DNA from 4 places in the Daquilactobacillus linshuiensis genome. Region 2 is predicted to be linked to each of the others. Evidence: riboswitches for the same ligand, from Rfam matches in the RefSeq annotation. Region 2 holds a riboswitch; each other region holds the start of a gene.
What was found. Region 2 has a riboswitch for thiamine pyrophosphate ahead of thiT (energy-coupled thiamine transporter ThiT). Riboswitches for the same ligand answer to the same signal wherever they lie in the genome.

Region 1 (5,003 bases), 220 kb from region 2:
TGGAAATGGAACAATTAAGTTTGTTTCTGGTGTTTTGATGAGACTTTCAACAGTTGGATCATTATTCTTGGGACTAATTGCATTGCTTCCCTTATTAGCATCAAATATATTTGGATTACCTCAATCTATTGGATTAGGTGGGACAAGTTTACTTATTGTTATAGGGGTTGCTTTAGAAAGTGATCGTCAACTTAAGGGATTATTAATGAAACGTAAATATGTAGGTTTTATTAGATAATAAAAATTTAAGTTGGGAGAAAAAAATGAATCTATTACTTATGGGCTTACCGGGTGCTGGTAAAGGTACTCAAGCTGAAAGAATTGTTAATGATTTTAAAGTTGTACATATTTCCACTGGAGATATGTTCAGAGAAGCAATGGCCGAAAAAACTGAGATTGGAATGAAAGCTAAATCATTTATGGATAATGGTGAATTAGTTCCGGATGAAGTTACTTCTGCTATTGTTAAAGAAAGATTAGCAAAAGAAGATGTCAAAAAATCGGGTTACATGCTTGATGGTTTTCCAAGAACTATTGCTCAAGCTGAATCTTTAGATGAAATTTCAAGTGATCTTAATCAGCCGATTGATGGTGTTATCTATATAGATGTTCCTTCAGAAAAGTTAGTTGAACGTCTATCTGGAAGATTTATTTGTAAAAATTGTGGAGCCACATATCATAAGATATTTAATCAACCTAAAGTTGAGGGTACTTGTGACATTTGTGGTGGACATGAATTTTATCAAAGAGATGATGATAAACCTGAGACTGTAAAAAATAGATTAGATGTAAATATTAAAATGAATACTCCATTAATTGATTTTTATGAAAAGAAGAATCTTTTGCATAAAATTAATGGAGACAAAGATATTGAAGAAGTTTATGAAGATGTGAAAAAAGTTATAAAAGGACTTTAGTTACCATTTATTTACTTTTTAGTAGCTTCGTGATATTATTTTTCGATATATGTAGTAGTATTAAACCTTACAAATTCGAGGAGGGTCCAAGTTTGGCCAAAGACGATGTTATTGAAATCGAAGGTACTGTTGTAGAGAACTTACCTAGAGCAATGTTTAAAGTAAAACTAGAAAACGATGCCACAGTATTGGCTCATGTTTCTGGTAAAATTAGAATGCACTATATTAAGATATTGCCTGGTGATAAAGTTACTGTAGAACTTTCACCGTACGATTTAAGTAAGGGACGTATCACATATAGATATAGATAAATATTTTCTGTTTTTTAATATGATGGGAGGTTCACAGAATATGAAAGTAAGACCATCTGTAAAACCAATGTGTGAACACTGTAAAGTTATCAAACGCAAAGGTCGCGTTATGGTAATTTGTTCAGCAGATCCAAAACACAAACAAAGACAAGGTTAATATTATAGAAGGAGGATACTTCAATGGCTCGTATAGCAGGTGTTGATTTGCCACGTGATAAAAGAATTGTCGTGGCACTTACATACATTTTTGGTGTTGGTAACTCAACAGCAGTCAAAGTCTTAAAAGATGCCGGGGTTTCTGAAGATATCAGAACTCGTGATTTGACTCCAGATCAAGAGGATAAAATCAGAACTGAACTTGATAAATTTCCTGTTGAAGGTGATTTACGTCGTTCAGTAAGTATGGACATCAAGAGATTACAAGAAATTGGTTCATATCGTGGAATTCGCCATCGTCGTGGATTACCCGTTCGTGGACAAAATACAAAAAACAATGCACGTACTCGCAAAGGTAAAAAAGTTACTATTGCAGGTAAGAAGAAAGACTAATAAGGAGGTAGGTTCATGGCAGTCAATAAAGGTCGTAAACGTCGTGTAAAGAAACATATTGAATCTGGCGTTGCTCATATTCATTCAACATTTAACAATACACTAGTAATGATTACTGACGTTAATGGTAACGCCGTTGCTTGGTCATCAGCTGGTGCCTTAGGTTTTAAGGGAAGTCGTAAGTCTACTCCTTTTGCCGCACAAATGGCTGGTGAAGCAGCAGCAAAAGAAGCAATGGAACATGGTATGAAAACCGTAGAAGTTGCAGTTAAAGGTCCAGGTTCTGGACGTGAGGCAGCAATTCGTTCTTTACAAGCTACAGGTCTTGACGTTACAGCAATTCGTGATGTTACACCAGTTCCTCATAATGGTTCTCGTCCACCAAAACGTCGTCGTGTATAGTAAGTTCTTTGAAACTAGCGCAATAGATGAAAGGGGCAGAACTGAATGATTGAATTCGAAAAACCAAGTATCATAAAAGTTGAAGAAAAAAATGATTACGGTAAGTATGTAATTGAACCTCTTGAAAGAGGTTATGGTACTACTTTAGGTAACTCACTAAGACGTGTATTACTTGCTTCTTTACCTGGTACAGCAGTTTCTGATGTACAAATTGATGGAGTTCTTCATGAATTTTCAACAATTGATGGTGTTATTGAAGACGTAACTCAAATTATCTTGAATATTAAGAAACTTTCTTTAAAACTTCACGGAGATGAAAAGAAAGTTGAAATTAATGTTAAGGGACCTGCTCAAGTAACAGCTGCTGATATAGTTGCAGATGACGATTTAGAAATTCTAGATCCTACTCAATATATCTGTACTGTTGCTGAAGGTGGCGAACTTAATATGCAAATGACAGTTAAAACTGGTCGCGGATATACACCAGCTGACCAAAACAAAACAGATGCAACACCAATTGGTGTTTTGCCCGTTGATTCGATTTTTACACCTGTTTCAAAAGTTAATTACCAGGTCGAGAGTGCTCGTGTTGGTAAAAGAAGTGATTTTGATAAATTAACTTTAGACGTTTGGACAAATGGATCAATTAACCCCAAAGAAGCAATTAGCTTGGCAGCTAAAGTTCTTACAGAACATTTGAATAGTTTTGTAAACTTAACTGAAGAAGCTATGAACGCTGAAATGATGGTTGAAAAAGAGGAAACTCAAAAAGAAAAGAAACTTGAAATGACTATTGAAGAACTTGATTTATCAGTTCGTTCATACAACTGTTTGAAACGTGCAGGTATTAATACTGTTCAAGAACTTACAGATAAGAGTGAACCTGATATGATGAAAGTTCGTAATCTAGGACGTAAGTCATTAGAAGAAGTCAAAGTTAAGTTAAACAATCTAGGTTTATCACTTAGACAAGACGATTAATAGACAAGGAGGGCACTAAAATGGGCTACCGTAAACTAGGACGTTCAACAGATCAAAGATTAGCTATGCTTCGTGATTTAACTACTGATTTGATTATTAATGAACGTATCGTTACTACTGAAACTCGTGCTAAAGAAGTTCGTCGTACAGCTGAGAAAATGATTACACTTGGTAAAAAGGGTGATTTACAAGCTCGTCGTCAAGCTGCAAAGTTTATTAGAGATGAAGTTGCTAACATTAGTGAACAAGATGATGCAGTTGTTGTTCAGTCTGCTCTTCAAAAACTATTCAGTGATGTTGCACCTCGTTACAAAGATAGACAAGGTGGATACACAAGAATAATGAAGACAGCACCACGTCGTGGAGATGCTGCACCTATGGCAATAATTGAACTAGTTTAATTATTACATCAATCTATTTAAAAACAGTCATTCGTGATTTTAGTGAGCGTTATGATGTTGGGTATATTCCAAGTCTAGCTCTAAGATTTCCCTAATCGGGAGACACTAATTTTATCGAATGATTTTTTTATATACTTATAAATTATTGTGTTATTATATTGTTAATTAAATAAATCTGGGGTGCAATTTGCTGAGATTATACCCATTGAACCTGATACAGTTAATGCTGAAACGGGGAGATAGTAGTTGTAAGTATTAGTGGACCTCTTTGTTTAATATTACAAAGGGGCCTTTATTTTTAAATAAGGTATGTAAATATGACAAATCCAATTATTGAAATTAGTAAATTAAATTACAAATATGATGAATCCACTGAAAATGTATTGTCAGACATTAATCTAAGAATTAAAGAAAAGTCATGGACTGCTATTGTTGGACAAAATGGTAGTGGTAAAAGTACGTTGACTAAGTTATTAAATGGTATTTTACAAACCGATTCTGGAACTATAAAAATTGATAATATCAAATTAACTAATGAAACTATTTGGGACATACGTTCTAAAATGGGAATTGTTTTTCAAAATCCTGATAATCAGTTTGTTGGTGCAACGGTAGAAGATGATGTTGCCTTTGGTTTAGAGAATCAAAGTGTTCCTCAATCAGAGATGAAAAGTAAAGTGATGGATGCTTTAGACAAAGTTCAAATGACTGATTTTGCAAATAGAGATCCACAAAGTCTTTCAGGTGGACAAAAGCAGCGTGTTGCTATTGCTGGAATTATTGCACTAGAACCAAAGATAATTATTTTGGATGAAGCTACTAGTATGCTTGACCCAAGTGGACGATACGAGATAATTGATATCATAAAAAAATTAAAAGATGAGCTTGATTTAACTGTATTGTCAATAACACATGATGTTGAAGAAGTAACTGTTGCCGATGATGTTCTTGTTTTAAGTAAAGGAAAAATTTTAAAGCAGGATAAACCAGAAAATATTTTTACTGATGAAAAATTATTAAAGCAAGCAGGACTAGAGTTACCATTTGTTCAAAAAGTACAGCAGCGTCTTATATCAAGAGGTATTAATATTTCAAACGACTGGATGAACGAAGAAAGATTGGTGAATGAAATTTGGAAATATCATTTGAACAAGTAGAATATATATATCAGCCAGATACTCCTATGGAAAATTTAGGGTTAGAAGATATTAATGCAACAATTAAAAATAATAGTTTTACTGCATTGGTCGGTCATACAGGAAGCGGAAAATCTACTTTTGTACAGCATATAAATGCTCTATTAAAACCAACTAAGGGAAAAATTGTTGTTGGAAATAAAGTAATAACGCCAGATACAAATAATAAAGATTTAAAGTCATTGAGAAAAGAAGTAGGTATGGTTTTTCAATTTCCCGAGAGTCAATTGTTTGAAGAAACCGTTG
Region 2 (5,003 bases):
ATTAAATAAATACAGAAATATTTGTGATATTGAATATTCAAATATTGAAGATTTAAAAAAGATAAAAGGATTGGGAAAGTGCCGTGCTATTGAATTAAAAGCAGCGATAGAACTTGGAAAAAGAGTTCAGTTTGGTAAAACAGTTAGGTTTGAAGAAATAAATTCAAGTAAAAAAATTGGTGAATTATTGATTAGTAAACTGACAGGAATTAGTCAAGAACTTGTTATAGTCACTTATTTAGACACTAAAAATCAAATTATAAAAATAGATAATGTATTTAAAGGGACACTGAATTCAACTACAGTTCATCCAAGAGATATATTTAGAAGATGTTTGCAACTATCAGCTTCAAAATTTATTATTGCACATAATCATCCTAGCGGTGTCTTGTCAGTATCTAAAGAAGATATTGAATTCACAAATAGGTTATTAAAATGTAGTGAATTGATTGGCTGCGAGTTACTTGATCATTTAATAATTGGTAAAGATTCCTATCTCAGCTTGAAAGAAGAGGCACTAATGTAGGAAAATAGCCGAGAAGGACAAATATTTGATAAATTTTTAACAGTTTTATGATATAATCTTTCTAACTTATTATGTTACTCAAGGAGCGATTATTTTGTTTGGAATAGGTACTAGAAACGTAGGGATAGATTTAGGAACTGCAAATACATTAGTTTATATAGACGGCAAAGGAATTGTATTGAATGAACCATCAGTTGTAGCAAAAAACACTGTTACTGGAGAAACTGTTGCTGTTGGTTCTGAAGCCCGTGAAATGATCGGTAGAACACCGGGGAACATCGTTGCTATTCGCCCAATGAAAGATGGAGTTATTGCTGATTACGATACAACTGCAGCAATGATGAAATATTTTCTTGAGAAAACTATTGGATCAAGCAAACCACTAGTTATGGTTTGTGTACCAAGTGGTGTGACAGAAGTTGAAAAACGTGCTGTTGTTGAAGCAACTCAACAGGCAGGTGCAAAAGAAGCTTACGTTATTGAAGAACCATTTGCTGCAGCTATTGGTGCCGGTCTACCTGTTATGGATCCAACTGGTAGTATGGTTGTTGATATTGGTGGTGGAACAACTGATGTTGCTACAATTGCTCTTGGTGGTATTGTTTCATCACGTTCAATTAGAGTAGCCGGAGATAAATTTGATGATTCTATTACTGCATATGTAAGACAACAATTTAGTTTACTAATTGGTGAAAGAACTGCAGAACAAATCAAAATGGAAATTGGATCAGCATCTGTTGAAAGAGCTGATCAAGCACAGTCTATTTCAATCAGAGGTCGTGATTTAATGACTGGATTACCAAAAACAATTGAATTAACATCGGTAGATGCGGCTCGTGCTATTCACGAAGATGTTGCTGAAATTATTAATGCCGTTAAGGAAACACTAGAAGAAACTTCTCCAGAAATTGCTGCTGATATTATTGATCATGGTATTGTTTTAACAGGTGGTGGAGCTTTACTAGGCAACTTAGCGGAAGTGATTTCTGATGAGACGAGTGTTCCTGTATTTATTGCACAAGATCCTCTTGAATGTGTTGCTATTGGAACTGGTGAATCATTAAAGAATATCGATGTAATAAGACGCCACTAAAAAAGCAGCGGGTTATAATAGAACCTGCTTTTTTATTTCAATTATTAGGAGTATAGAATGAATAAGTTTTTCTCAAATAAAAAATTGATTATATTGATGATATCTGTTATTTTGACTTTTGGATTAATTGCAGTATCACTTAATATCCGTGATGGTAAAAATGATTCTCCATTTTTCCAACAAGCTGGTAATGATACTATTGGCTTATTGAGTAGAACAGTTTCAGCTCCGTTTAATGCAATTAGAAATTTTGGATCAAATGCCTCTGATTTGTTAAATACTTATTCTGAAAATAAAAAATTAAAAGCTAAGTTGCAGGAATATAAACAAACTCAAGTTAGTTTAGACACTGTTAAAAACGAAAATAAGGATTTGAAAAAGCAATTAAAGCTTTATAATACGTTAACAGACTATTCAAAAATTAATGCTTCTGTTATTAGTAGATCTCCTAGTGATTGGCAAGAGTATTTAGTAATTAATCGAGGATCAAATCAGGGCATTAAAAAGAACATGCCGGTTATGTCTGGTTCAGGATTGATTGGTAGAATTGCGGATGTAAATAAAACTAATTCTAAAGTTGAACTTATTTCTTCAGAAAACTCTTCAAGTAATAAATTTGCTGCTGAAGTTTTATCAGATACGCTTAATATTAACGGAATTATTACCAAATATGATTCCAATTCTAACTTGTTAGAATTAGGACAAGTTAACTCTATAAAAGATGTAAAGCCAGGACAAAAAATTGTTACTTCAGGACTAGGAGGTATAACTCCTAAGGGTCTATTTATTGGAACAGTTGCTAATGTTAAAAAGGATGATTATGGGTTATCTAATGTAATTTATGTAAAGCCTGCAACGGATTTAACTAAATTTACTGTTGTCACTGTTATTAATAGAAGTGTAGGTGATAATTAATGAAAAGATTTAGTGAAATTCTTAAATTAATTGCTCCTTTTTTACTTTTATTACTTGGCTTTTGTTTAGATGGTGTAGTCAAATATAATCTTGATTTTTTAAATGACAAAAGTAATAATGGGTTACCTCAGTTTATGTTAATGATGCTTATAATATTCGCATTTAAATTTACTATGTCTAAAGAAATAGTTATTTATGCGGCTATTTTTGGATTGTTTTATGACATATTTTATATGAATATTTTTGGCATTTATGTTGTTTTACTACCATTATTTGTTGCTCTTATTTATATATTGAAAGATATATTAGCAGATAATTTTATAATTGAGGTGTCTTTGTACTTATTGTCTTTAATCGGTATTCATGTAATTGTTTATTTACTAGGATTAATATTTAAAACTGTAAGCTTAAGCTTTGCAGATTTTATTACCTATACAATTGCTCCAACAGTAATATTTAATTTGGTTACTTTCATCATTTTATTACTACCAATTTCTTGGGTAACGGACAAGATAATAGAATTTCGAAGAGGATATTGAGTAAGTATAATGACTTGCTTTTTTTTTCTTATTATCTTATATTTTTATGTAATAAATCAATAGTCTCACAAAGGGGAGCCATTTGGCTGAGAGTGATGTAGTGTCAGACCCTTAGAACCTGTTTGTTAGTACAAGCGTAGGGATTTGTGTGGAGGAAACTCCTTTTGTGATGACTAATCATGAAAGGGGTTTTTTTATGGAAAAAACTAAGGACAAAAATGCTTTACAAGTAACAGTAGAAGGTGCAATTATAACTGCATTTGCTATGGCTTTAAACTATTTACCACATACTACAGGAATTTCCGCAGTGGAATTTTCGTATGGATTAGTACCTTTGATAATTTTTGCTTTTAGAAGAGGAATTGTTCCAGCAACTTTATCAGGACTAACTTGGGGAATTTTAGATCTTATCTTAAGAGGAATTGGAGATGGAAGTGTTCTTAATCCATTGCAAGGATTCTTAGAATATTTCATTGCATTTGCTTTAGTAGGACTTGCGGGAACTGGGTATACAAAAATACAAAGTGATTTGAGAAGTAACAAAAGTATTATGTTATCAGCTATTCTTTTTGGATCATTAGGAATTGTTAGTAAATATTTTATTCATTTTATTGCGGGTGGATATTATTGGGGTTCATATGCTCCAAAAGGAATGAATCCATGGGTATACTCCCTAGTAGTTAATGGGGGAAGTGCGATTGCCAATATAATATTAGTAATAGTTGTACTTTTATTATTATCAAGGTCTATGAAAACATTGATAATTCCAAAAAATTAAAAAAAAAGAAGATGTGAATTTGAACTGAACCCCCGATATTGGGCCAAATCCAATATCGGGGGTTTTTGTATGGTTAAATATTCTAAAGAATTAAAATTAAAGATTGTTACTGAATATCTCAATACTTCAATAGGAGTTTCAAATCTAATCAAGAAATATCATATAACAAATGATTCTATAGTATATACCTGGATTGACCGTTATAAAAAGTTTGGTTTAGATGGGTTGAATATATTATCACCAATTTCAACTTATGATGGCTCATTTAAAGTGAATGTTTTAAAATGGATGAAACAAAACAATGCTTCTTATCCACAAACAGCCCTTCACTTTAATATATCCAATACCGGAACTATTTGGCAGTGGCAACATAAGTTAGATTGTGAAGGAATAGAAGTATTGTACCGTAATAAAGGGCGGACAAAGATAATGAATTCTAAAAAACAATCTAAACAAGGTAAAGAAAAAACAGAATTAGAAAAACTAAGAGAAAAAAACGAGCTTTTGGAAATAGAAAATAAATATCTAAAAAAACTAAAGGCCTTAGTTCAGGAACAAGATGGCAAAAAGCACAAATAGTAAATGAACTAAGGCAAGAGAAATATTCTTTGAAGAACATCCTTAAAGTAATAGACATGCCTAAAAGTACTTATGAATATAACTCTAAAAGACTGCTTGATAACAATAATAGTGATCAAGAATTAAAAGAAGCTATCAAAGATATTAAAACAAGTGATGATACTTATGGATATCGTCCAGTAACAGGTGAGCTTCATAATCGAGGATTTAAAGTTAATCACAAAAAAGTCTATAGATTAATGATTGAAATGAATTTACTATCTACAGCTTATAACAAGAAAACACGGAAATATAATTCTTACAAGGGTACAGTGGGTAAAATAGCTAAGAATAGAATTAATCGTCGTTTTAATACTGATAGACCTTATCAAAAATTAACTACAGATATCACTGAAATACGATGGGGAAAAGAAAGTATCAAACAAAGAGCTTATTTTACTTGTATTTATGATTTGTTTTCAGACGAAATATTGAGCTGGGATATAAGTAAGCATCCGACAGTAGAATTTACAGTAAACACCTTAAAAGATGGTATTAATAAAATACCAGCAGGATTAGATTACAGAACTACAG
Region 3 (5,003 bases), 100 kb from region 2:
ATCCCTGACATCTTCTTAATGGATATACTTTTTGAAGAAAATGCAACGTTTCTTCAGCTGCATATACATTAGGATAAGGTCCAAAATAATAAGCACCATCTTTTTTTACTTGACCAGTTATCATCATTGTTGGATTACGTTCTTTTGTAATTTTTATATAAGGATAACCTGTTCCTTTTTTTAGTTTAATATTGAAGTATGGTTGATGTTTTTGAATTAGCGTAATTTCTAATAAGAATGCTTCTTTATCTGTTGATGTTATGATAGTTTCAAAATCAACTATTTCAGATACCAAACGTGCTGTTTTACCTTCATGAGCACTTTTAAAGTATGAACGAACTCTGTTTTTTAAATTTTTAGCTTTTCCAACATATATTATTTTTGAATTAATATCCTTCATTAAGTAGCATCCAGGTCTATCTGGTAATAATGCTAACTTACGTTCTAAATGTTCACTTGCCAAATTATTTCTCCTAAATGTAATATCTCTTTTTATAAATGAGATTCATTTATTTGCTTTAACCATTCTAGACTATTTTACAATAGTTTCAAGAATTGCGATTTAAAAAATAATTTAGTATTATTATGAAGAAAAGAGAGGATGATAATATGGGACTAACAGTTAAACAAGAAAATAACTTTGGGGAAATGTTTGATAAGTTTGCTTCATTACCAGATGATGTTAAAAAAAACATGGACAAAGTAAAAGAAACTGAAAAGAAAGTTAAAGATAACAAAAAAGAAGAAAAATAATTAAATTCATCGCATTTGGGGTGCTTAGGCTGAGATTATACCCATCGAACCTGATTCCAGTTAGAACTGGCGAAGGAAAATGTTTATTGACTATTGCTACCCTTTTGCGATTTTTTAGACAAAGGGGTATTTTTATGACTAAAAATTTTACCGAAATTGCTTATAACAAGTCTTTTGAGCCATGGCATAATAGTTTTACGCATCCATTTATCACTGAATTACAAAGTGGACGTTTGAATATGGATATATTTAAATACTACTTATTACAAGATCGTTATTATTTAGAACATTTTAATAAGCTTTATGAACTAATAGCTCAATCAACTGATAATAAAGAATTAAAGGACTCCTTAATTGCGAATTCTTTAGACCTTGGTGCAGGTGAACTAGCAATAAGAAATACTTTTTTCAAAGAGCTAAACATTACTTCTGAAGAAATAAAAAATACACCTATTACTCCTACTGCCTATAATTATGTATCTCACATGTATAGACAGCTTTACACAGGTAATGCAATCATTGCATCAGCAAGTATGCTACCTTGTGAATGGTTATATCAAGAAATAGGTGAATACTTGTCTGACAAGATGTCACCAGTTCCAATATATCAAAGCTGGATTGACAGCTATTCAACAAAAGAGGTAAAGGAAAATATAATTAAACAACGCAACTTATTAGATAGATTATATGAATCTGTTTCCGTTAAAGATCAAGAAAAAATGATTAATGCTTTTGTTATTAGTTCTCAAATGGAATATAGGTTTTGGGAAATGTCATACACAAAAGAAAAATGGTAAAAAAGAAATGTGAAATAAATATTAAATACTACAATTAGTAAGGATGTTTCAATTCAACACGTTCCATAAACCAGAAAATTTTGCTAAAAAAATAGCCTGTAATCATATATTCGTGATTACAGGCTATTCTTCCTTAATGCTTAATTGCTAAACGATTTCTGCCACAGTTCGTTTATTAAAATTTAAAGTTTAACTTGTTAATATTTCTAATATATACCATATACTCAACCAAAACTAACAAGCTAGCGCCTAAAAGTAACATCATAATGTCACCCTCCTGTTTGTATTAGATTGGATACTATTTCTCTTTCCATGGTTAATTTAACACCTTTTTTACACATTAGCAAATTAACTTTACTCTAATTTTAAACGCTGATTTACGGGGATTTATAATGACATTTTCTTTAAATATTAAAGTATACTTTTTATCTAATTACCATCACTGATATTGGTGAATATTTTGCCATATATGCTGCTTGACTACCAAAATATTTATTTATACCTTTTTTAGCTAAAGAACCGACTATTAAAACGTCAGGTTGTACCTTAGGTATTATTTCTTTAACAATTACTTCTCCAGCTTGGCCTTCTCCTATGACTGTTCTTACGTCTTTTACGCCAGCATTTTTAGCTTTTTTGACATATTCTTCCATATGTTTTTCTAATTCTTTTCTTTCACCATGGATGTAATCAACATCCATAACTTGATAAATATTCATTTCTCCATTTTCTAACACTGATGCGATTATTAATTCTGCATTATGTTCTTTAGCTTCTTTTATAGCGTGGTCAAAGGCTAATAGCGCATCTGAGGAATCATCAACACCAACTAATATTTTTTTAATCTCCATAACCATACCTCCACTATTTTATATTCATTTTCTCTTGATATCGTTTATTTCCTTTGTACAATTCAATAATTGTCCAAATCAATAATGCCAACACTGCAACAATCAAGGTATACGCAATTACATCTGCAGTCATTATTTGAGATTGTGTTGCATTATCACCATAAAATCCTTCAATTTGACCTGGTAAACCAATCATATTCAAATATGTTAATCCAATAACCGATATCCAGCCCAGTATTTTAATCCAAGTAGAATTCTTGAAACGCTCTCCCATCTCGACCTTACTATCTGTCATCATTAACAATGGCAGCATAGAAAAAGGTAATGCAAAAGCTAAGAAAACTTGAGAATTATTCATTAAATCATTCAATGCGCTATGTTCTTCTATTGCACTTTTTCCACTGGTCATCATTACACAAATAACGACAGGAATAACGGATATCAATCTTGTAATCAATCGACGAGCCCACAATGGCATTTTCATATGAACAAAACCTTCCATAATAACTTGACCAGTCAATGTACCAGTAATGGTTGAATTTTGTCCTGAAGCCAAAAGTGCTACTGCAAACAATGCAGATAAAACTCCTGACCTAGCAACACTAGCTAATACTTCATTACTCAATGTAGATGTATCAGATAATGCATGATACAAGCCAAAGAATGATGGATCTTTTACTGCTCCATTTTTAAACACTGCAACTCCCATAATCAGTAACAAAGCATTTACAAAAAATGCAGCTGTTAGTTGAATATTTGAATCCCAAGCAGAGAATCTAACAGTTTGTGCAACTGATTCTTCATCTTCGTGATCTATTTCTCTTGTTTGAGAAATTGCTGAATGTAAATAAAGATTATGTGGCATAACTGTTGCACCGATAATTCCTAATGCACCAGTAAGTGGTGTCTGCCCTCCGATGTGTGGAGTAGCTGCAAATGTTTGAGCATTTGGTACTAATCCCTTTATTACTCCTGACCAATCAGGATTAGATAATGCAACTTGATACACAAACACTAATAAAATTACAATAATTAAAGCAACAACAATTGCTTCAATTTTTCTAAATCCTACTTTAGTTAATAATAGCAATAATAATACATCTAATACAGTTATCAGCACTGCAATAAGAAGTGGAATATTAAATAATAAGTATAATGCAATAGCCGCACCTATTACCTCAGCTATATCAGTAGCCATAATTGCTAACTCAGTTAAAATCCATAAAACAATTCCTAAAGACTTACTTGTTCTAGCCCTAATTGCTTGTGCTAAATCCATTTGACTCACAATGCCAAGCTTAGCCGCCATGTATTGTAAAAGCATCGCAATTAAGCTTGACATAAGAATTACAGACATTAATAGGTACTGAAAATTTTGTCCTCCAGTAATTGAAGTCGACCAATTACCGGGATCCATATATCCAACTGCAACTAAGGCACCAGGTCCTGAATAAGCAAATAAAGTTTTCCAGAATCCTTTTCCCTTTGGAACCTTCACAGTTCCATTAATCTCTTCAAGTGATGGTCCATTAGCATATTCAATTAATTTATGCTTATGAACTACTTCTTTTGTTTCACTCATATAACTCTCCTTTCATATATCCATTAGATATTGTAAAAGGACAAAAAGAGTTTTGACAACTTTTTTTTAAGTAAGCCTAACTTATAAAATCAAGAAAAAGGTCCCTAAAAACGGTTATCGCGAGGATTTTTAGGCTACCCTAATTTTTTTAAATTACGTTAGTTTGCAAACAAAAAATCTGATGATTATTCATCAGATTTTATTTTTTCTATCCATAACGGAAGAACTTCACTTAATTGTCGATAAGTTCTCTCGAAATTTTCATCATACCAAGGATCTTGAATTTCATATGGATTCTCTAGAACTGATGTTGCCATATAAATTTTATTCTGTGCTTCTTTATTTGGTGACATACTCTTTAAATTGTTAACATTAGAATTATCCATACCAACAATGTAATCAAATTTTATAAAATCACTGTCAGTTATTTGTTTAGCCTTGTGATTTATTAGTGGAATGCTTTTTTCTTTTAATTTAGCTATTGCACCTTTGTGAGGATTATTGCCTATTTCATATGTCGATGTTGCTCTTGATTCAACATTTACATTTAAATTATTTTTTTTTACAAGATCACTCATTATCATTTCTGCCATAGGTGAGCGGCATATATTACCTAGACAAACGAAGAGTATTGACTTCATATAAATTCTCCTTAATTTCTATAATATCTTCAGCGTGTAGCAATTTTTCAAAGTTAAAAGCAGCGGATACTGCCTTATATCCAATGTAATATAGATAATTCATTAATTCATCTTTAGTAAATGAGCTACCCTTAAATTTATCATTAATAGCTACTAATATTAAATAAAGGGGACTAACATTTTCCTGTCTACTTTTTATTAGAATCAAATTATTTCCTGTATAACTACTATTTTTTTGAATATAGTTACTTAACAAAATTTTATTTTTAATATGATATTTTTTTACTTCATCAGCGACAATAATAATATCAGAATTCTTTTTTACAATTTCTTTGCATGTATTAGTAACTTTAAGTGTATCCTTTTTTGTAATTGCTTT
Region 4 (5,003 bases), 650 kb from region 2:
TGAAATTATTGGAAGCAAAAAGAATACTGTAAATAAGATTGGTGTTAATGAGGTTAAAACTCCTTATAAAAAAGTTTCACCTCAGTCAATTAATGATGTTCCGATTATAAATATTTATAATCCAATGAAATTTAACTTTCAATTAAGCTTAAAAAGATTGGAGTTAGCTCAAGGTAATCCCTTCACTGAGTCTGATGGATTTATGTATCAAATAGGAAAAGGTGATCCTAACGATAAAGATTATAAACCGGTTAACGACGGAAGTTCTAACTTAATAGATATTTTGAAAAGAAACGATGGTTCAAGTGGTCCTATTGATCCTGTAGATCCAGTCAAGCCAAGTTCAAAATCTTTGAAAACTATTACTGATTTGTTACAGAGTAAGATAGTCTATTTTATGATTCCTTATAGTACAAACTATAAAGTTCAAAAATATAATGCGGATTTAGTTTGGGATTTAAAATTAAATGATCAATAAAATTTGACGATTTATTTAGTATTAATTATACTCAAGATATAAAATTATATATGAACAGGGGAGCTTGTAGTGGCAGGCTGAGAGGAAGTTATTAACTTCGACCCTTTAACCTGATTTGGGTAATACTAACGTAGGTAAGTCTTAAGATATTGTTTAAAAACAAGTCTATCCAAATATGGGTAGGCTTGTTTTTTGTCTAATTCTGGTTCGTTCATAGGAAAAAGGAGGATTTTTTTTAAAATCGCATCATTTAATTAAAGAAGGGAACAAGAATAATGAAAGAATATCTAGAAAATTTAAGAAAAAACAACCCACTAATTCATAATATTACCAATTATGTGACTGTTAATGACTGTGCAAATATATTGTTAGCAGCAGGAGCTTCTCCTGTAATGGCAGATGATGCAAATGAAGTTGAAGAGATAGTTAAAATTAGTGACGGTTTAAATATTAATATTGGTACTCTTAATAAGAATACAGAAAAAGCCATGCTAAAAGCTGGTAAAGAAGCAAATAGACTCAACAAGCCGGTTGAGTTAGATCCAGTTGGTGTAGGTGCATCAAGTATGCGAAAAGATTTTATAAATAAGCTTTTAAATGAAGTAAAGTTCACCGTAATTAAAGGGAATTTATCTGAAATTAAAGTAATGGCGAAGGGAATAGGAAGTTCTCATGGCGTAGATGCAAGTAAAGAAGATGTGGTTACAAAAGATAATATTGAATCAATTATTGACTATGCTCAAGAATTTAGTAAGAAAACTGGGGCAATTATAGTTATAACAGGTGCTACTGATATAGTTGCTAATAGTGATTATGCAGTTGCTATTAAAAATGGTGTTTCAACAATGGCAAAGATTACAGGTACAGGATGCATGTTAAGTGCTTTAATAACTGGATATATATCAGTTAATCAGGATAATATTTTTGATTCAGTTGTAACAGCTGTCAGTATGATGGGGTTAGCTGGAGAGTTTGCTGAAGAAAAAAGAATTGAAACTAATTCAGGAAATTCAACTTTTAGAAATTACTTAATCGATGCAATAAGTAAGATGGATGAAGAAGACCTGGAAAAAGGTGCAAATTATGAAGTTCACAGCAAATAGTTTAAATTTGTATGCGGTAACAGATAGAACATGGTTGAATGGAAGAACGTTAGGCCAATGTGTTGAACAGGCGATCATTGGAGGAGCAACTATAATTCAATTACGCGAAAAAAAGCTAAAAATTGAGGAATTTGTAAATTTAGCAAAACAAATTAAAGAAATATGTCAAAAATATAACGTTCCATTTTTGATAGATGATAATTTAGACGTAGCTAAATTGGTTGATGCTGATGGAATACATATTGGACAAAATGATATAAGCTTGTTAGATGCAAAAAAAGGTTGGGGAAATAACGATAAAATTTTTGGTGTATCTGTTCAAACAGCTGAACAGGCTAAAAAAGCGCAAATACAAGGAGCAGATTATCTAGGAGTGGGTGCAATTTTTCCAACTGATACTAAAAATGATGCCAGTGAAGTTTCTATTGAAGAGTTAAAAGAAATAGTTCAGACTGTTAATATTCCTGTATGTGCAATTGGGGGTATCCATAAAAATAATATTAGTCGGTTATACTCTACTGGAATTGATGGAATTGCTCTTGTTTCAGAAATTTTTAATAGTGAGAATATAATTGAAAATACTAAAAGTATTGCTGAACTTGTTAAACCGTTTGGAAGTGAGGATAGGTAAAATAATGGAGAAAATTTTGACAATAGCTGGTTCAGATTCTTCTGGCGGTGCTGGTATTCAAGCAGATTTAAAAACTATGGCAGCACATAAAAAATATGGGATGAGTGTAATAACAGCTATTACTGCGCAAAACACACAACAAGTCTTTTCTGTTATGGAAGTTACAGCTGGCATTGTTGGACAACAGTTGGATGCAGTTTTCACAGATATTAGACCTGATGCAGTAAAAATTGGAATGGTTTCAAACGGGGAGATAGTAAATATAATTGCTGAAAAACTAAGACAATATAAAGTGAAAAATATTGTTGTAGATCCTGTCATGGTTGCTACTAGTGGCAGTGAATTAATAAATAGATCAGCTATTGAAACGTTGAAAACGAAATTATTTCCACTTGCAACAGTAATAACTCCTAATATTTTTGAAGCAGAAGTTTTAGGTAAAAGTAAGATTAAATCTGATAATGATATGGAAAAAATTGCAAAAAAAATTGGAGATATGTACCAATGTTCTGTATTAATAAAAGGTGGACATTTTGGTGATGATGCAAATGATTACTTGTATAGTAGAAATAATCAAAGCGGATGGATTAATGGTAAGAGGATAGATAATCCGAATACACATGGTACAGGATGTACATTATCATCTGCCATAGCTTGCAGATTATCTGAAGATTACTCGTTATATAGATCAGTAGAACTAGCTAAAAATTATCTTTCTGGGGCATTGGAAGCAAATCTGAATCTAGGAAAAGGTTCAGGTCCAATAAATCATTTATATAATATTTAATAATAAAAAGATCATGCATATTATTATGTATGATTTTTTTAATGACCGCTCGTTGCTTTAATACCTATTATTCCAATTAATAAAAAGACAATAAATATCCATGTTAAAAAAGAGATGTTCTCTTTGAATAAAATCATTCCAGCAAGAATAGATCCAAAAGCTCCAACTCCCGTCCATATTGGGTAAGCTAAACTTAGCGGAAGAGTTTTAGATGCTTTAATAAGAAAATAAAAACTTACTATCATTCCTATTACTGTAAAAATAGAAAAGTTTAATTTAGTAAATCCTTCGCTAAGTTTCATGCATGTAGCCCAACAAACCTCACAAATTCCGGCTATTAATAGATAAATCCATTCCATATTTTTCCTCCTAAATATTAAAAAAACACTTATAACTTCTACTATGACCTACAGAAGTTATAAGTGCCCGGTGGCAAAACTATTATTAATATTAGTATAGCAAATATTTAACTATTTTCTAGATTTAAAAGTTCTTTTTTAAATTCTATACCGGCTCTAAAGCCACCTAAAGAGCCATCTTTTCTTAGGACTCTATGACAAGGAATTACAAAAAGAATAGGATTTTTGGCAACAGCTGAAGCAACCGCTCTTATACTTGTTGGTTTTTTTAAATTTATCGCCAATTGAGAGTAGGTAGTTGTTTGACCATAACCAATTTTTTTCAGTTCTTTATAAACTGACTTTTGAAATTTAGTTGCCCAAGTTAAGTCTATATTTAGATTTAAATCATGCAATTTTCCTTGTAGATACTTAAGTAATGATTTTTCGTAAAATGAATTTTCCTTTTTTAGTAATTGATCGACTTTAATAAAGTTATTTATCTCATTAATATCTTTATTTGGACTTCCAATAAAACAAATACCTTCGTCAGTATAGGCATAAAAAATATTTTTGTTATTAATTGATATAAAATCATAGAAAATAGTTTTCATATATTTCTCCTACTCATAATATTAATTTTTTTTAAAATCTAGCTTTTTCACTTAATTTAAATAGAATTTATATATATTATATCTCATGAGGTATGCATATGACACAATATAGATTAACAGATAAAAGATGGAAAGCAATTTTAAGTAAAGATAAAAACTTTGACACACAGTTTTTATTTGGTAGAAAGGAATCAAAAATTTTTTGTGTTCCATCTTGTAAATATAATATAAAAGAAAAAAAAGAGATAGAATTATTTTCAAATGTCGATGAAGCACGAAGCAAAGGGTATTTACCTTGTAAAAAGTGCAATCCTATGGGCGAAAAAACTACAAATGAAGAATGGATTACTGAAATAAAAAATATTATTAAATTAAATTATAAAAAAGAATTAAATCTCGAATTAATTGCACAGTTGGCTCATGGAGCTCCTTATTATTTACACCATCAATTTAAAAAAATAACTGGAATTACACCTTTAGAAGAATTGACCAAAATTAGAATTAGTAAAAGCAAAAATTTATTAAAAACATCTGCATTAAGTATACCTGAAGTCGCAATCGAAGTTGGAATCAATAATCCAGCATATTTTAGTACTTTATTTAAGAAGCAAGTAGGTCAAACTCCATTAAAATTTAGAAAAGAGCATCCTAACAATCAATTGAGTGAGTTGCTTAAAAACATATCAATTAACTTAAAAAATACATAATTTTTTGTTGATGGTGTATACCAATTATGTTTCATAACTAACATTAGCAAGTGAAATATTGATTCTTAGGCAATATTTCACTCAATGAATAAAAGACCACTTTTACATGCAAAAAGTGGTTTTTTTAAATTCATTGTTCTATAATTGATAACGTTCACAAATGTTAATTTGCGGGCTAAGATATCGGTTTCATTTTAATGCAATTTTTCATATTTTTTTATTTTGAAGCCAAATAATATAAGGGAGGTTTTGTAATGGTTGGAATTATAATTGCAAGTCATGGTCAATTTGCTGAAGGAATAAAACAATCTGGATCGATGATTTTTGGCGAGCAAGAAGATGTAC

Region 1: linked by a shared signal. The riboswitch ahead of ACUV9F_RS05925 (energy-coupling factor ABC transporter ATP-binding protein) and the one ahead of thiT (energy-coupled thiamine transporter ThiT) in region 2 are both predicted to bind thiamine pyrophosphate.
Region 3: linked by a shared signal. The riboswitch ahead of tenA (thiaminase II) and the one ahead of thiT (energy-coupled thiamine transporter ThiT) in region 2 are both predicted to bind thiamine pyrophosphate.
Region 4: linked by a shared signal. The riboswitch ahead of thiM (hydroxyethylthiazole kinase) and the one ahead of thiT (energy-coupled thiamine transporter ThiT) in region 2 are both predicted to bind thiamine pyrophosphate.

What each region holds. Positions count from the first base shown of each region.
Region 1 covers NZ_CM128255.1:1,085,192-1,090,194, reverse strand. Annotated here, with positions in the region: gene secY (preprotein translocase subunit SecY) at 1-238, shown strand, start outside; gene ACUV9F_RS05960 (adenylate kinase) at 264-917, shown strand; gene infA (translation initiation factor IF-1) at 1,010-1,228, shown strand; gene rpmJ (50S ribosomal protein L36) at 1,269-1,385, shown strand; gene rpsM (30S ribosomal protein S13) at 1,409-1,777, shown strand; gene rpsK (30S ribosomal protein S11) at 1,793-2,179, shown strand; gene ACUV9F_RS05935 (DNA-directed RNA polymerase subunit alpha) at 2,225-3,160, shown strand; gene rplQ (50S ribosomal protein L17) at 3,181-3,561, shown strand; TPP riboswitch at 3,728-3,816, shown strand; gene ACUV9F_RS05925 (energy-coupling factor ABC transporter ATP-binding protein) at 3,879-4,718, shown strand; gene ACUV9F_RS05920 (energy-coupling factor ABC transporter ATP-binding protein) at 4,694-5,003, shown strand, end outside.
Region 2 covers NZ_CM128255.1:862,374-867,376, reverse strand. Annotated here, with positions in the region: gene radC (RadC family protein) at 1-526, shown strand, start outside; gene ACUV9F_RS04505 (rod shape-determining protein) at 621-1,619, shown strand; gene mreC (rod shape-determining protein MreC) at 1,677-2,534, shown strand; gene mreD (rod shape-determining protein MreD) at 2,534-3,073, shown strand; TPP riboswitch at 3,135-3,234, shown strand; gene thiT (energy-coupled thiamine transporter ThiT) at 3,270-3,851, shown strand; one part of gene ACUV9F_RS04485 (IS3 family transposase) at 3,921-4,392, shown strand; one part of gene ACUV9F_RS04485 (IS3 family transposase) at 4,392-5,003, shown strand, end outside.
Region 3 covers NZ_CM128255.1:760,077-765,079, forward strand. Annotated here, with positions in the region: gene uvrC (excinuclease ABC subunit UvrC) at 1-463, opposite strand, end outside; gene ACUV9F_RS03995 (SPJ_0845 family protein) at 586-753, shown strand; TPP riboswitch at 760-848, shown strand; gene tenA (thiaminase II) at 888-1,550, shown strand; gene ACUV9F_RS04005 (universal stress protein) at 1,976-2,407, opposite strand; gene ACUV9F_RS04010 (Nramp family divalent metal transporter) at 2,415-3,983, opposite strand; gene ACUV9F_RS04015 (arsenate reductase/protein-tyrosine-phosphatase family protein) at 4,169-4,561, opposite strand; gene ACUV9F_RS04020 (sigma factor-like helix-turn-helix DNA-binding protein) at 4,593-5,003, opposite strand, start outside.
Region 4 covers NZ_CM128255.1:209,998-215,000, forward strand. Annotated here, with positions in the region: gene ACUV9F_RS01105 (hypothetical protein) at 1-478, shown strand, start outside; TPP riboswitch at 525-632, shown strand; gene thiM (hydroxyethylthiazole kinase) at 754-1,581, shown strand; gene thiE (thiamine phosphate synthase) at 1,562-2,212, shown strand; gene thiD (bifunctional hydroxymethylpyrimidine kinase/phosphomethylpyrimidine kinase) at 2,229-2,999, shown strand; gene ACUV9F_RS01125 (DMT family transporter) at 3,038-3,358, opposite strand; gene ACUV9F_RS01130 (methylated-DNA--[protein]-cysteine S-methyltransferase) at 3,466-3,951, opposite strand; gene ACUV9F_RS01135 (Ada metal-binding domain-containing protein) at 4,050-4,658, shown strand; gene ACUV9F_RS01140 (mannose/fructose/sorbose PTS transporter subunit IIA) at 4,913-5,003, shown strand, end outside.